2 linked regions of the Ruminococcus albus AD2013 genome follow. The protein of the gene in region 1 binds, or shares a complex with, the protein of each later gene. Links are inferred from orthologs where the notes say so. Each region holds a gene or a part of one and is shown on either strand. Other genes may lie near its edges.

The links.
Region 2: the proteins of mfd (region 1) and uvrA are in contact, whole or in part, in a crystal structure (PDB 4DFC), measured with the Escherichia coli proteins. The link is inferred for Ruminococcus albus AD2013 from one-to-one orthologs.

What each region holds. Positions count from the first base shown.
Region 1 is NZ_JAGS01000001.1:2,609,315-2,617,169, reverse strand. The notes cover bases 1-3,979. They hold mfd (transcription-repair coupling factor), read left to right. Parts: upstream 1-326; coding sequence 327-3,779; downstream 3,780-3,979. Other genes in these bases: N773_RS0111605 (AzlC family ABC transporter permease), read left to right, coding at 3,835-3,979; pth (aminoacyl-tRNA hydrolase), read left to right, coding at 1-308. Also shown: more of N773_RS0111605, read left to right, coding at 3,980-4,539; N773_RS0111600 (AzlD domain-containing protein), read left to right, coding at 4,536-4,835; N773_RS0111595 (hypothetical protein), read left to right, coding at 4,874-7,648. UniProt on the Escherichia coli protein: Couples transcription and DNA repair by recognizing RNA polymerase (RNAP) stalled at DNA lesions. Mediates ATP-dependent release of RNAP and its truncated transcript from the DNA, and recruitment of nucleotide excision repair machinery to the damaged site.
Region 2 is NZ_JAGS01000001.1:2,353,121-2,361,858, forward strand. The notes cover bases 4,362-7,748. They hold uvrA (excinuclease ABC subunit UvrA), read right to left. Parts: upstream 7,385-7,748; coding sequence 4,562-7,384; downstream 4,362-4,561. Other genes in these bases: N773_RS0110480 (hypothetical protein), read right to left, coding at 4,362-4,417; N773_RS0110490 (hypothetical protein), read right to left, coding at 7,405-7,748. In the rest of the region: N773_RS0110460 (helix-turn-helix transcriptional regulator), read right to left, coding at 1-432; N773_RS23285 (hypothetical protein), read right to left, coding at 429-560; N773_RS0110470 (hypothetical protein), read right to left, coding at 575-1,408; N773_RS0110475 (hypothetical protein), read right to left, coding at 1,752-2,912; more of N773_RS0110480, read right to left, coding at 3,266-4,361; more of N773_RS0110490, read right to left, coding at 7,749-8,738. UniProt on the Escherichia coli protein: The UvrABC repair system catalyzes the recognition and processing of DNA lesions. UvrA is an ATPase and a DNA-binding protein. A damage recognition complex composed of 2 UvrA and 2 UvrB subunits scans DNA for abnormalities.

The sequences.
Region 1 (7,855 bases):
TCATAGTGATATTCGATGATATCTCCCTTGATGTGGGTCAGATGAGGATAAGAAGAAAAGGTTCGGCGGGGGGACATAACGGCATCAAGAGCATCATCGCACAATGCGACGGTGAAAACTTCCCGAGGATAAAGCTTGGGGTAGGCAAAAAGCCTAATCCCGCATATGACCTTGCTAAATGGGTGCTATCAAAATTCAGCGAAGAGGACAGAAAAAAACTGGACGGTGCCGCTGAAAATGCTTGCAATGCGCTGGAACTTATGGTGCAGGGTAAGATAGATGAAGCTATGAACAAATTCAATGCGTAGTTTTTAGGGTATGATGTGATGAATATATTTTTTGAAACGGCGAGCCGTCTTGAACATTACAAGGATATCAAGAACTGCCTGCTGAAAGGCTATACTCCTGCCGCGGTGACAGGCGTTTCGGGTGTACACAAAGCTATGCTTACGGCAGCGCTGTCCTCACTGGGCAAGTGCTTGCTGATATGCGCCGACGAAGCCGATGCCACCAAAATGACGGCTGATATCAACGAGATGGCAGGTGAGCAGATAGCCTGCGTTTATCCTGCAAAGGATATGAACTTTGCTTACATGGAGGGCATATCCCGCGAGTACGAACATAGGCGTATAGCGGCACTTTCGGATATAGTATCGGGCAATTGCAGGATAATGGCGGCGGGTATGGAAGCCTGTCTGCAAGGTACGATACCTCCTGCCGCGTTAAAGGAGAATACTTTCGTTATTGAGAACGGCAGTGAGCTTGATGCAGAAGAACTTTCGCGGAAACTTCTTGCTGCGGGCTACACTAAGACCGATCAGGTCGAGGGTGCAGCGCAGTTTGCTGTGAGAGGTTCGATAATAGATATCTTCCCTGTACAGGATAAACAGCCTGTGCGTATCGAGCTTTGGGGCGATGAAGTGGATATGATGGCGTATTTCGACGTTGAATCCCAAAGACGCTCCGAGCCGCTGGATAAGGTGACTGTCGCACCCGCTCTGGAGATAATCTTTCCTGACAGCGCCGAACAGGTAAGACGTATGGAAGAACTGGCAAAGTCTGCCAGAGGAAAGCTGACCGACAAGATAAGAGAGCATATCCAAAAGGATATCGACCTCATTGAGAGCGGTATAATGCTCACCGATCTTGATAAATACTACTCCCTTGCGTACAGCGAAACGGCTACTGTTTTCGACTACTTCGGCGGGGGCTTTTGTGCTGTCTCGGAATACAACAACTGTATTGAAAAGGGCAAGGCGGCGTTGGCACAACTGTCAGAAGATCTGAAGATACTCTACACCGAGGGCATACTCTTCAAGCGGCTGGAGGGCTTCTGCCTTGATATGGGTCAGGCGGAGAGCAGGATAGTCAACATGAAGACGATCTTTATGGATACATTCATGCGCTCGCTGAACAGTGTAAAGCTGAAAAAGCTGATAAACACCGACTGTCGTCAGACCTCTGCGTGGGGCGGAAGCATGGTGGCTTTGCAGGAAGAATTGCAGACCCTCTGCGATAACGGCTACTGCACGGTGGTGCTGGCAGGTTCGGAGAAGACCGTGCCTATCATCGTAAAAGATCTGAAAGATTCAGGTATAAATGCGGAACAGATGGGTGAAAGCTTCGATATAAAGCCGGGAAAAGTCTATGTTCGCACGGGAAGTCTTTCGGCGGGATATGATTACCCATCTATCGGATGTGCACTGATAACCCAGATGAAAGCCCTGTCTTCAAAGCGCAAAAAGCCCAAGCACAAGGCGGGCGAGGAGATAAAAGCGCTTTCGGATATACATTCGGGTGATCTTGTGGTACATTCGATGTACGGCATAGGCAAATTCATGGGCATAAAGAACATCGAAACAGGCGGAGTCAAAAAGGATTACATCACTATCAGCTATGCGGGCACAGACGTGCTTTATGTGCCTGTTACTCAGCTTGACCTTGTATCGAGGTATGTGGGTCCCGGCGATGACGGCAATATCAAGCTGAACAAACTGAATTCCACCGAATGGACACGTACAAGGAACAAAGTTCGTGCCGCTGTAAAGGATATGGCTGAGGAACTCACAAAGCTGTACGCACAGCGTCAGATGGCAAAGGGCTATTCATTTGAGCCTGATGACGACTGGCAGAGGGATTTTGAGGAAAGATTTGACTATCAGGAAACAGATGACCAGCTGAGGGCGATAAACGAGATAAAGGGCGATATGGAAAAGCATACCCCCATGGACAGACTTCTCTGCGGCGATGTTGGTTTCGGCAAGACCGAAGTTGCACTGAGGGCGGCGTTCAAGTGCGTTGTCAACGGAAAACAGTGTGCGATACTGGCACCTACCACGGTGCTTGCATGGCAGCATTATCAGACGGCGATAAAGCGTTTTGAGCATTTCGCGGTGAAAGTCGAACTGCTGTCAAGATTCCGCAAACCCAAGGAACAGGCGGCTATCGTTCGTGAACTTAAAAGAGGTACTGTTGACCTTATAATAGGTACTCACAGACTGGTATCAAAGGACGTTGAGTTCAAGGACTTAGGTCTTGCGATAATAGACGAGGAACAGCGTTTCGGTGTGGCGCACAAGGAGAAATTCAAGGAAAATCACCCCGGGGTGGATATACTGACCCTTTCGGCGACACCTATACCCCGTACCCTGAACATGGCGCTCAGCGGCATAAGGGATATGTCCGTCATAGAAGAACCGCCTATGGACAGACATCCTATACAGACCTACGTTATCGAACATAATGACGGTGTGATACTGCAGGCTATAAGTAAGGAATTAAGGCGCGGCGGACAGGTCTACTATATACACAACAGGATAGATACCATACTTCGCACTGTTGACCGTCTGCAAAATAGTATCCCCGATGCGAGAATAGGCTATGCCCACGGACAGATGGATGAAAAAGAACTCTCCGAGATATGGCGGCAGGTGGTCGAACACGAGATAGATATACTTGTATGCACAACGCTTATCGAAACGGGTATAGACGTACCCAATGTGAATACGCTGATAATCGAGGACGCTGACAGGCTGGGACTTTCACAGCTTCACCAGTTGAGAGGCCGCGTGGGACGTTCAAACAGGCGAGCGTTTGCTTACTTTACATTCAGACGCGGGAAAGTGCTCAATGAGACCGCAAGCAAGAGATTGCAGGCTATAAGGGAGTTCACCCAGTTCGGTTCAGGTTTCCACATAGCTATGAGAGATCTTGAGATACGCGGCGCCGGAAGTATACTTTCGGCAAAGCAGCACGGTCATATGGAGGCTGTTGGATACGATATGTACCTGCGACTTCTCAACGAAGCTATAGCCGAGCAGAAAGGCGAGGAGATACCGCATTCGCCCGAGGACTGCCTTGTGGATATCGCCATAAATGCGTATATCCCCGATGGCTATATCGAGAATGCGGCGCAGAGAGTTGACGCATACCGCAAGATAGCGTCGATCGCGACGGAAGAAGATTCCCGCGATGTACTTGATGAACTGATTGACCGTTACGGCGACCCGCCGAAGTCGGTGCTTGGTCTGGTGCAGATAGCGCTGTTGAGAAACAGGGCTTCAAGACTGGGCATAAAGGAAATAAAGCAGATGGGTCCGAAGATGCAGTTCTATATCACGACCTTAGAACCAAGGCAGATAGCGGCACTAGCAGGCAAATACAAGAGCCGTGTGCGTTTCGTGGACGAGTTAAAACCGTATTTCGCGGTGACAGCGGGCAAGCAGCAGAAATCCGCGGAACTTATGCAGGAAGTCATAGAGACTATAAACCTGCGCTGAATACAACATCATCGTAGTTTAGGCGGGGGAGACCCGTTAAGATAGGAGAATAGATTTGAAAAAAGATTTTGTAAGGGGTATGTCTCACGGTGTGCCGATAATGCTGGGATATCTGTCGGTATCCTTCGGATTCGGCATAGCGGCGGTCGGTAAGGGATTGAGCGCACTTTGCGCTTCGCTGATATCACTGACCAATGTTACAAGTGCGGGACAGGCAGCAGGTATCGATATCATCGCGGCAGGGGGAACTCTGCTGGAGATGGTTCTGGTGCAGATAACCATAAATATGAGATATTCGCTGATGGCACTTTCGCTTTCGCAGAAGCTCGATAAGAAATTCACAACGCCCCACAGGCTTGCGGCAAGCTACGGCATAACTGATGAGATATTTGCTGTTTGTGCTGCACAGAATACTCCGCTTACACCCGCGTATATGTACGGTATGATATTCGTGGCTGTATTGGGCTGGGTAAGCGGCACGGCTATGGGTGCAGCTGCGGGTCAGCTTCTTCCTGCCGCCGTATCCAGTGCCATGGGACTGGTACTTTATGGTATGTTCATAGCGATAGTGGTACCTCCTTGTAAAAAAGAAATGGGCGTGCTGGCAGTTTCGCTGACAGCTGTGGTGATAAGTCTGCTGTTCAAGTACGTGTTCACTGCGGTATCGGGCGGATTTGCGATGATAATATGTGCGATAGTTGCTTCGCTTTTGGGTGCGTGGCTTTTCCCTGTAAAGGATACACAGGAGGGAAAAGAATGAGTATTGTGATATATGTAGCGGTGATGGCGGCAGTTACCTACCTTATACGCATGGTTCCCTTTACATTTTTCAGGAGGAAGATAACTTCAAGATTCTGGCTGAGTTTTCTGCATTACATACCCTATGCGGTGCTGAGTGCAATGACATTTCCTGCGATAATCTACAGCACGGGAAGCACCGTCACTGCGGTGGCAGGAACAGTAGTGGCGCTTGCAATGGCATATTTTGAACTTCCGCTGATAGCGGTGGCACTGGGCGCTTCTGCGGCGGCTTTCATTGCGGGGCTTATCATTTAAAAAAAGAAACAACGAGTTGAGGACAAAAGGAGAAGACTTTGTATAGCAACGATAAAAGATCATTATTTGAGAAACAATATCTCAGGCTGTATAAAAAACTTTATTACTGCGCACTTGCAGTGCTTTGCAGAGAATCAGAAGCCGCAGATGCAGTCCGTGAGAGCGTGCTTGCTATGTATGCGGTATACAGCGGGGAATGTACTGCGAGGGAATTCGATGTAAGGATATTTTCGGCGTTGATTAAGACTACCGAAAAACTTCACAGAAACAAGAGCTTTTCGCGGGATGTTGAAGTCGTGAAAGATGATGTGCCGCAGGTGCTGGCTGAGATCAAAAAGATATCTCCAAAAGAAAGACTTTGCCTTGCTCTGAATGGCATAGCTGGGCTTTCGGCGGCAGATATCGCTGATATAACCGAGATGAAGTCCACTGAAGTAAGGGCGAATATCTCTGACGGAAGGGAAAGGCTGAAAAACATCGGTATGAAAGGGCTGGGACGCGGCGTGCTGATAAAGGGTCAGGAAGATATGTTCCCGATACCCGAAAAACTTCGCCCCGAGAATATCGGTGAGATGCTGGATAACGGCAGTATGGCGATAACAGCAGCTGCGATGGAGGCGGCAAACAAAAATCCTGAAATTGTCAGAAAGCAGAGCAAAATCCCTAAGATAGCTGCCGCAGCCGCTGCGGTCGTTGTTGTTGCGGGCGTTGGCTTTATGCTTCGCGACTGGAAAACTCCCGAAAAAACAAAGAAAGCAGAAAAGGTGATCGCACAGGAAGAGAAAAAAGACGATCTCGGTTTTGTGGGGCTGAGAAGAGGTTCGTATAAGTCGCTGCATACGTTCCTGATTGAAAGTGATGTGCAAAGCTGGAAATATCTGGGCGAAAATGTGCTTCTGCGATATATCAATGACAGAGACAATGAAGAGACAAATTTATCGTACATTATGGGTGCGTATTTCAGGGAAAACTGTATTTACGAGGGTGGCGGAGAAATAACTCTGCTGACGAGCAGAGATCATTCAAAAAAAGAGATAAGCCATCCGGAGAGATTTTTGCAGGAAAATGACAAAGTGTTCGATGCAGGTTCGACAAGCATAAAAAGCTGTAAGCTTGATAAGGGCAAGGCAGAATTTTCCGAGCATGATATGATGAGTGAAACGTTTATCAGGAAAGATCTTGCGGAAAATCAGGCGGATAAAGAAAAAGGCACGGGATATGGACCATATGTCTTCGGGATGATGCTGAACGGCGATGAACTGATAGCTTTATACGATTTCTATAAGCCTGAAATGATAGGTGATAAAAAGATAAATCAGGAATACTGTGGGTTCTGTGTTTTTGACAAGAACAGTGAGGAACTTCTTTACGAGTATGAACAGCCCGGGATAATGGAAGACCTTATCATTGGCGATAATGGCAGGATAACTGTTATAAGTCGGTATTCTTCCGGCCGAAGCGCTGCGGAAGCTGAAAAATATATTTCGGGCGAGCCTGCATTTCTTCCGGAAACATATGAAAACGGCGAAGCTTCGCTTATAGACGAGGACGATATCTATATCTCTGCAAAGGCTGAAATGCCTGTGCTTAAGATAATGAGCAGTATTGATACTGCAGGAGAGATGAAATGTACCGACAAATTGGCGTTGACTGTCTCGTCTTCAAAAATAATCGAAAAGGGAAGCGATATATGGATCGCTTCGCGGTGTGGCGTAAGTGATGAAAGCGCTATGCAGATGATGAAAATAGATACTTCGGCGGGGCTGGAAATAAAAGCTTTCGGGGACATTCCTTCCGATGCTGTGTTTGCTTTCGACGATTATATCTCTTCTTTTTCTGCTGTGAACGGTGTGCTGTATATCTCAAGCGGTGAACGCGCAATAGCTTTTGATGAGGAACTGAACTGTCTGGGACAATATAAGCGCACGGTATATCTCGATAAACCCGAGGTGGGCGATGAAGAATGGCCCGGCAATTTCAGTGGTTCTGTTCTTGATGGTTCGACTGTGTATTTTGCGGAATATATGTCAGGCGAGGACGACAGCAGGGAAGCTGTGGTGCTGGAATCTGCCGATCTGAGTGATATCAACTCTCCGAAAGTGACGAGCTACAAGGAGGATACGCTTTCCGCACCTGTAGTGACAGATGGCGCATACGGTGAAGAATGGTTCGCTGATGACGATGTATGTCTTATTATTTCGGATCACTATGATGACGATGTTGCCAGTTTGCTGTTAAAGCTTGTTAGCCTTCGTCCTGAAGACGTTGTTGAAGGTAAAGCCAGCCGACCTGTATTTAAAACGGCATGGACTGAGGACGGATTCGCAAGAGGTTACACCGAATATGATACCGACAATGCGATACCAATACGCAGACCCGGGGTGCTGTCGCAGATTGAAGATCTGAAATGTGAACCTAATGGTATATTGTACTGCCCGATAAATGGAAAATACTGCTGTTTGCCGCTTGAAACGGAGTTCGATCATGATGCCTATGAGATATCCATGAATGAATATTACCAGTATCTTATCGATGGTGAGGACGATAAAGTTGCCGAGGATTACGATGAGGACGGCAATACGGTCTATTATTATTACAACAGTAAAACCGCAAAACAGAACTATATCCTGATAGAAATCGATGGTGAAGAACTGAAAGTCGTAGGCAAGACGTCTTTCGAGCCCAAGGATATCGATGATATTTATCATTATCCTTACCTGGATGTGACAGGATTTGTGGTGTACGATGACTATCTGTATATTTTTAGTTCCCGGTCATTAGTTGAAAGTTTTCCTCTCAAGGATATCAAATAGTAAATATTATTTATATGAAAGCACGTTTGCAAAGGTCTGGGATCGTTGCAAACGTGCTTGTATTTTTATGGGAAGTGCCTTAAACGTTTGCGGATAATGATCCGTACAAAGGCTTTGTGCACAATGACGAAAAGAATGTTGAAAACCTTGGGGGTAATTGGGAATATGAGATTGTTTGCGGGCGGTTCGTCACACATTGGGTGCTTT
Region 2 (8,738 bases), 260 kb from region 1 along the record:
AGCCGCTTTCTTCACCTTTTCAAGATGGAACGAGGAATACACGCACCTGTCGCCCGCTGTCAGCAGGCGATAATGCTGTGATATATAATTCTGCTGTATCTTCCATTTATCGGTGGTCTCTATCTGCCTCCACCATACCTTGCCGCCATGAGTCTGACGAAAGTTGATAGTTGTATCATCGAAAGCCAGCGCCTTTACAAGGTCGCTCATCTCTCCGCCGAAAGCGTTCTGCAAAACACTGCTGTCCGAGAATATCACCGCCAGCGCCGCCGAACCCGTCCACCCCAGCAGAGTTCTTCCTTTTTCTATCTCCACAAGAGTTTTCTTCGATATCCCCAGACAATGCGCCATTTTATCCTGATTAAGTTCAAACTCCGTCCTCACCAGTTTAAGATTTCGGCTCATCATACTGATGAATTCATCACGATTCATTTTATCACCTCTCTCCGGATCAAGTTTGTATTATTGTTTGCAACATCTTCATCAATAAAAGCTAATTGCTCTAAAATGCACAGTTCCTCATCTGTCAAATCATAAACTGATAGATTTTCATTACTCATATATTATCCTCCTATTAGTCATTAATGTGTAGCTCCAAAAGATTTGTGCTATCTTCATCGAACGATATTTTATAATCTGAAACCAAAAAATAATCGGTATAATAATCACTGCAATTAGCATTTGTTAATTTCGCGATATCAACATCTTTAACAGTAGTTATTCTGATAGTTCCAACTAATTCTTTCTCAATAGAGTAATCAAGCAAGCTTTGTGAAAAAGCTTCACATTTATCTTTATCACATATCTCCGAAGAAATAAACACTACCGTGCTAATACCCAGCTTAAAATCAAAAGTATCCGTGTTATCAAAATTAATTTCACCAAGCTGATTATCATTTACATTATGAGCAAACACCTTTACCTTATCAGACCCAAAATAATCACGTGCATAATCATCATACATTTTTTCAATGTGCATCAATATCTCGTAATCCCCGTAATTATCGGAAAATTCTCCGTTTTTTACACGCACAGAAACTATGCTTCTGCTGTCGTTCCTGTCAGCACCTTCGGGCATTACAATGAGTTCTTCTTTCTGCCCGAACCCTGCACGGTAATAACCCGCATATTCAAACTCAATGCCGTACTTATCCACCAGATATCGGTGCATCATTCCCATGCGGTAAATCGAATCCCGCTGCCCAATTTTAAGCTCATTGTAATCCGTCGGAAGACCTTTTGATTTCAGCACGTTTATCTGCCAGTCATCAAGCTGGGCAGGGTCATCGAGTTCATAATCTGCCGCCATGTAGTGCTTCGGCGCTTTTTCCGTATTTTTCCCGCACCCCGCCGCACAAACAGCCAGCACCGCCGCGGTCATTATTGCAAGCAGTTTTTTGAGTATCATCAAAACTCCCCCAAATAGTATCTTTTTGCTTCTATGGTGTAATTTTACACTATATTATCCATTTTGTCAATACTTATGCAAAATTTTCTCTAAACTTTCACATAACTCTTTTTGCTGTCACAAATGCTTATATCGATTTTTGTGCATAAATACGTCTGTATGCGATAGCATCTTTCGGGCACTCATTTTCAAACAAATGTTCCATGTGGAACATTTGTTTTGTCAGCATATACTTACATACAAAAAGCGGTCACATGATTTCGCACACCCGCGAAATATGTGACCGCCCGCTTATATTGTTTAATTTGAAATTTGATCTTGTGTATTACGTACCTCGTATTTCTTAACGCAGTACAAGTTCAGGTTGCGGATCCTGACCTGTCTTTCCTGTTGCAGGATCCTTTGTCTGAACCATAAAATCTGTCCAGAATACATATTTATCAGATGGCATCTTGCTCACATATACGATCATACCCTCATAATTGAATTTCAACTTATCGTTGATAAGCTTGTCACAGCCGGTGAGAGATGCTTTCATGTCTATCTTCAGACCATCCTTTGAGGCAGCCTGAAAATCGTCGTTTTCAAGTAGGCTCTGATAATCGAGACCTTCAGCTTTCAGATAATCCTCCACACTCTCATGTACATTCCTAGCCGCTAAATCAAGATTAGATTCGCTGTAATTCTTGTTGTATAAAGGCGCATCCAGATCAAGTTTGCCCCATTCAGCAGTACCGTCTGTGGGGTGCGGATACTGACCTACTTTTCCCGTCCTGTTATCCTTTGCCTGAACAAAGTAAGTATCCTCGCCGTCAATTTCCGTCCTGCCAACGTAAACGCTTATATTGCCGCGTGAAAACATCGATGCTAAGGCATTTATCTCCCTGTCGGTTTCAGATCTGTATTTATAGTTGAATCCCGTCTTCATGCCGTCCTTGGAATTTAAATTCGCAAATACCCCATTTTTGAAACACTCATCGAATGAGACACCCTTGGCTTTGTAATCATTGAGAATTTGGTCAATACCATTATAGCAGGCAAATGCAGTTTTGTTCAGATCTTTGACAGAGTTTGATTTGTCAAGATCCGAGTAGACTGTTATCCCCACGGGAACATTGGAACTATTGCCGGGATCCGTCATGGTAAAGCTGAACGATACACATTCATTCGGGGCAACAGAACCATTGGTGCCGTCATCCTTGATTATGCGGAACATCCAATAGTCGGGACTGAATAGCTTGCCATTCTTCACGCTTTCTATATCACCATAGTTTACAAACCTTACTGCCCAGTTGTTTATTTTCTTCTTGGTGGTGTTTTTAAGCGTTACCTTAACGGTGCTTTTGCCGTCCTTAACGGAAAGCACTTCGTACTTTGCCATATAGCCTGCGCCTTTATAAGCCTTATAGTCGCCCGCTTTAAGTTCAGCCGATGCGGTGAGTGAAAGTCCGCAGGCAAGTGTCAGTGCAGTTGCACCTGACATGATCTTCTTGAAAATATTCATTTTTAACCCTCCTGTATTTTGTGAGCATTATCATTTAAATCTCACGCCTATGATTATATCACAGCTCGGATTCGCTGTCAATATTATTTTGACCAATAGCTTTATTTCGTGTCGTCACTGAGAACTTTATTGTACAGTTAAGCAACTTATTACAGATGATACGCTGTCTTGTCTGATCTTGGTTTTCTCAGCATATACTCGCATACAAAAACAGTGGGCAGTCACATCCCGCATCCCCGCGAGATCATGTGACCGCCCGCTTTATTCTTTACTTTAAGTTTTGGCTTTGTGCCTTATGCTGATGGTTCAGCCGACAGATCAGCTGTTTCACACTTATGATATGTCAGTTTATGTCAAATAGAACCCAGCCAAAGACTAGTCTCGCCTGTTTTTGGATCTTTTGTTTGAACAGAAAATATAAACTTATCATCAGATGGTATCTCGCCCACATTTACGATCATGCCCTCAAAATCGAATTTCAGCCTATCGTTGATAACCTTGTCCAAGCCATCGTAAGATGCCTTCATGTCTATTTTCAGACCTTCCTCTGAGGTAGCTTGGGAACTGCCGTGTTCAAAGATTCTCTGATAGTCCTGACCTTCGGACATCAGTTCATAAAGATAATCCTGCACACATTCAGTCGCTGCCTTAGCCGCCGCACTAAGTTGAAAATCTTTATAATTTACTTGTAATGGCGCATTCAGGTCAAATGTGCCCCATTCGGCAGTGCCGTCTGTTGGGTGCGGGAACTGACCCACCTTACCTGTCTTGTTATCCCTTACCTGCACAAAGCAGCTATCCTCGTCGTCGATCTCCGTTCTGCCAACGTATACGCTTATATCTCCGCGGGCATACTGCGATGCTGCCATATTTATTGCAGAATCGCCCTTTGCTTTGTATTTGTAATTGAATCCGGTCTTCATGCCGTCTTTTGAATTTGAATTCTCGAACAGCCCGAATCCAAAACAAGTATCAACTGTGCAGGCAGCATTTATGTAACCACCAATACAGTACATGGCAGAATGATAACATTCCCTTGCTGCTGTGTTAAGTTCATCGACGGTGTTGGATTTGTTGATATCCGAGTAGACCCTTATCCTCTCGGGAAGTTCACTACAATTTTCCCAATCCAGCATGGTAAAGCTGAACGAAACACACTGGTTCGGAGCAACAGTACCGTTAGTACCGCAGTCCCTTATCACGTTGTTATACTTTTCTCCCGGAGTGAACAGCCTGCCGTACTTTACGTCCTCGATTATACCTAAGAAGCTGCGGTCAAACCCCACTGCCCAGTGGTTTATCGTTTTCTTGCTTGTGTTTTTCAGTGTTACCTTAACGGTGGTCTTGCCGTCCTTAACAGAAAGCACTTCGTACTTTGCCATATAACCTGTGCCCTTGTAAGCCTTTGAATCGCCTTCTTTAAGTTCAGCCGATGCGGTGAGTGAAAGTCCGCAGGCAAGTGCCAGAGCAGTTACGCCGGAAATAATTTTCTTGAAACTTTTCATTTTTAACCCTCCTGTATCTTGTGAGCATTATCATTTAAATCTCACGCCTATGATTATATCACAGCTCATATTTTCTGTCAATAATATTTGGTAAAAACCTTGTTTAGTTCTTTTGCCGGGAAATTTATTGTACAATTACTTCGTTTACAGCATCTTCTTCAGATACATTCCCGTATAGCTCTCCTCACAAGCCGCTATCTCCTCGGGTGTGCCTGTACATACCACTGTACCGCCCTTGTCACCGCCCTCGGGACCAAGGTCGATTATGTGGTCGGCTGTCTTTATAACATCAAGATTGTGCTCTATCACAAGCACAGTATTTCCCGCATCGGCAAGCCTTTGCAGAACTTCTATCAGCTTGTGAACGTCCGCTGTATGCAGACCTGTTGTCGGCTCATCGAGGATATATATGGTGCGTCCTGTGGCACGCTTTGCAAGCTCAGTCGCAAGTTTAACACGCTGTGCTTCACCGCCCGAAAGCGTTGTCGCAGGCTGACCTATCTTCACATATCCCAGACCTACTTCGTAAAGGGTCTGCAATTTGCGCTGTATTTTCGGCATATTCGTGAAGAACTGCACGCCTTCCTCCACTGTCATTTCCAGTACATCGTATATACTCTTACCCTTGTATTTTACTTCCAGAGTTTCGCGGTTATACCGCTTTCCTCCGCACACCTCGCAAGGCACGTACACATCGGGCAGGAAGTGCATCTCTATCTTGATTATGCCGTCGCCCTCGCAGGCTTCGCATCGTCCGCCCTTTACGTTGAAAGAAAATCTTCCCGAATTGTAGCCTTTCATCTTAGCGTCCTGTGTCTGGGCGAAAAGTTCACGGATATCGGTAAAAACGCCTGTATAGGTCGCGGGGTTCGATCTCGGTGTTCTGCCTATTGGGGACTGGTCGATATTTATTACTTTATCGAGATGGGATACGCCCTCCATTTTATCGAACTCTCCCGCCCTGACTTTCGCGCGGTTAAGTTTTGCAGAAAGGTATTTGTTGATGATCTCGTTCACCAGCGAACTCTTTCCGCTGCCCGATACACCCGTAACACAGGTGAAAGTTCCCAGCGGTATCTTAACGTCTATATTTTTCAGATTGTTCTGCCTTGCGCCCTTTACCGTCAGGAATTTACCGTTGCCCTTGCGCCTTTCTGTCGGTACGGGTATCTTTCTTCTTCCGCTGAGGTACTGCCCTGTTATCGAGCGTTCACTGGCTTTGATATCTTCCACCGTACCCTGCGCCACGACTTCACCGCCGTGTATGCCCGCTCCCGGACCTATATCGACTATATGGTCAGCGGCATACATGGTATCCTCGTCATGCTCGACCACTATCAGCGTGTTGCCAAGGTCGCGCAGACGTTTCAGCGTAGCTATCAGCTTATCGTTGTCCCTCTGGTGCAGACCTATGGATGGTTCATCAAGGATATAAAGCACTCCCACCAGTGATGAACCTATCTGCGTAGCAAGCCTTATTCTCTGGCTCTCGCCGCCCGAAAGCGTACCCGCAGAACGGGACAGTGTCAGGTATTCAAGACCCACGCTGGCAAGGAATCCCAGTCTGTCCTTTATCTCCTTGATTATCCTCTCGCCTATCAGCTTTTCGCGCTCGGTAAGCTCAACGCTGTCCAGAAATCCCAGCACTGACACAACAGACTTATCGCAAAGCTCCGCAATATTCAGCCCGCCCACAGTCACGCTAAGGCTCTCGGGACGAAGTCTTCTGCCCTTGCAGGCAGGGCAGACTTCCTCGGTCATATTCGATTCGATATCAGCCTTTGACCAATCGCTGTTCGATTCCTTGTAACGTCTTTCCAGATTGGGGATTATTCCCTCAAAAGCTGAATCATACTCCGCTTTATAGAACTTGCTGCCGCGTGAAAGATGAAGTTTGTGGTCGCCTGTACCATACAGGAACAAACCAAGCTGTTCCTCTGTCAGTTCGCTGACGGGCTTATCCAGCGGCACGCCGTATTCCTCGGATATCGCCCTGAAATACATATTGGCTATTGAGCTATCATCAGAAACATTCCAGCCGCTTGCCTTGATAGCACCCTCGGATATGGATAGATTCTTGTTCGGCACTATCAGGTCGGGGTCTATCTTTTTGAAAACTCCCAGGCCCGTACACTTCTCACAGGCACCGTAGGGATTGTTGAACGAGAACATTCTGGGTGCAAGCTCCCCTATGGACACTCCGTGTTCGGGGCAGGCATAGCTCTGCGAGAACGTCATTTCCTCGCCGCCGATAACATCAGCCGTCACAAGTCCGCCCGTCAGCGCGGACACAGTTTCGATACTATCTGTAAGTCTCGATTTTACGCTCTCCTTGATAACAAGCCTGTCCACTACTATCTCGATGGTGTGCTTCTTGTTTTTCTCAAGCTCTATATTCTCCGAAAGGTCATAGGTGATGCCGTCCACCCTCACACGTACATAGCCGGACTTCCTAGCCTGCTCGAATTCCTTCTGGTGAGTACCCTTTCTTCCCCGCACTATGGGAGCAAGAAGCTGTATCTTGGTACCCTCTTCCAGTGCCATCAGCTGATCGACTATCTGATCGACTGTCTGCTGTTTTATCTCCCGTCCGCACACAGGACAGTGGGGCACACCTATCCTTGCGTACAAAAGTCGCAGATAATCGTATATCTCCGTAACCGTACCCACAGTTGAACGGGGGTTCTTGGAGGTAGTCTTCTGATCGATGGATATCGCAGGTGAAAGCCCCTCGATGCTGTCAACATCGGGCTTGTCCATCTGCCCCAGGAACATTCTCGCATATGAGGACAGAGATTCCACATATCTCCTCTGACCGTCTGCATATATCGTATCAAAAGCCAGTGAACTCTTACCCGAACCCGAAAGCCCCGTCATAACGATAAGCTTATCTCGCGGTATGGTAAGATCCACGTTTTTAAGGTTATGCTCTCTCGCACCCTTTATGATTATTTCGTTAATGGGCATTTTATCAACTCCGTTTGGTTTCAGCTGTTAAGCTGTATAACTGCATAATATTGGTTCTGTATGTTTATGGAATAGAGGACTTCTGCTTTATCGGTATCAGTGATATCCTCAAGGTGGTCATCAGCAAAGATCATATCTTCCCTGTATTTGTCCTCAACAGCACTTCCTGCACTTGTTTTCCATAAATCTGTGTTCTCTTCAAAAAAATTCCTGTCATTGTCGATGATCTTTTTGTACCACTCACCGTTCTTGCTGAAAGCTTCTACAGGCGCTATTACCATATCTACCTGTCTGCCATCGGTATTTCTGCCGAAACTCTCCTTATCCATGACATATGTGATAAATATTCCGTCAGCCTTTCTAAGGTACGCGGGAAAACACTGGGTATACCATATATTACCCGTACCATTGCTCGCAAGCAGCAAAACATTCCTGCCTGCGGTATCCTCTGCAAGGTCAGTATAGCTAGAGGTATGTTTATACAGATATGGCGCCTGCTCATTTATGTTTATCACGCAGATAAGTGCCGCCGCCATGATAAGCACTGCTATCTCTCCGACCCTTTTAGGGATATCCCTCAGAACTGCATAAACCACACCGACTACCGTCAGGCATACCAGAGGCATCACCACGAAGAGATATCTAACGCCTGCCTGACCCATCTCCTTGATATCGCTTATCACGGGAAGCATCAGTACAAAAGCGATGTTAGCTACAAGAAATGCAATGAATGTTCCGTCGATCGTTTTGATATCAGCCGGTATCTTCTTCGGAAGACCCTTTATCCATGCAGCTGTTCCACCTGCAAACTTCCTGAACCAGACTTCTTTGCGGAACAGGAAACACAGCGGTACACATATAACTGTAAGCACTGCAAGAACAGCTATAACGTAATATATAGTCGCTGACTTGTATATCGAAAACTCCTTGCCGACTGTATGCTTGAAAAGCAGATCGAGAACGTGTATAAGTCTTGTTCTGTAAGTACCCTCGTATTCTTTTCCGTTACCCATATTCTTATAAAGAAAAACGTGCTTTATCACGTAAGGATAAGCCGCACAGAATGCACCCAGTGCAGCTGTCATTGAAAGCCCGTAGATAAACATCTGCTTCACTTTTTTACGCGCAAGCATATACAGGCAGACTACCGCGGTGAAGATCCCGCAGATTATCGCCATGGTGTAATTCGTGAAAAACAGCAGGAACGCTGTCACTGCCATGGGCGGAGCATATTTTTTAAGGTCGAAGCCTTTCTCCTTATCAAAACTCTTAAAAAGCTTAGCGCTGAAATAGTAGTACATGGTTATTAACATAGTCATGAAGCAGTACTGCCTCAAAAACAGCACAGTGGAAA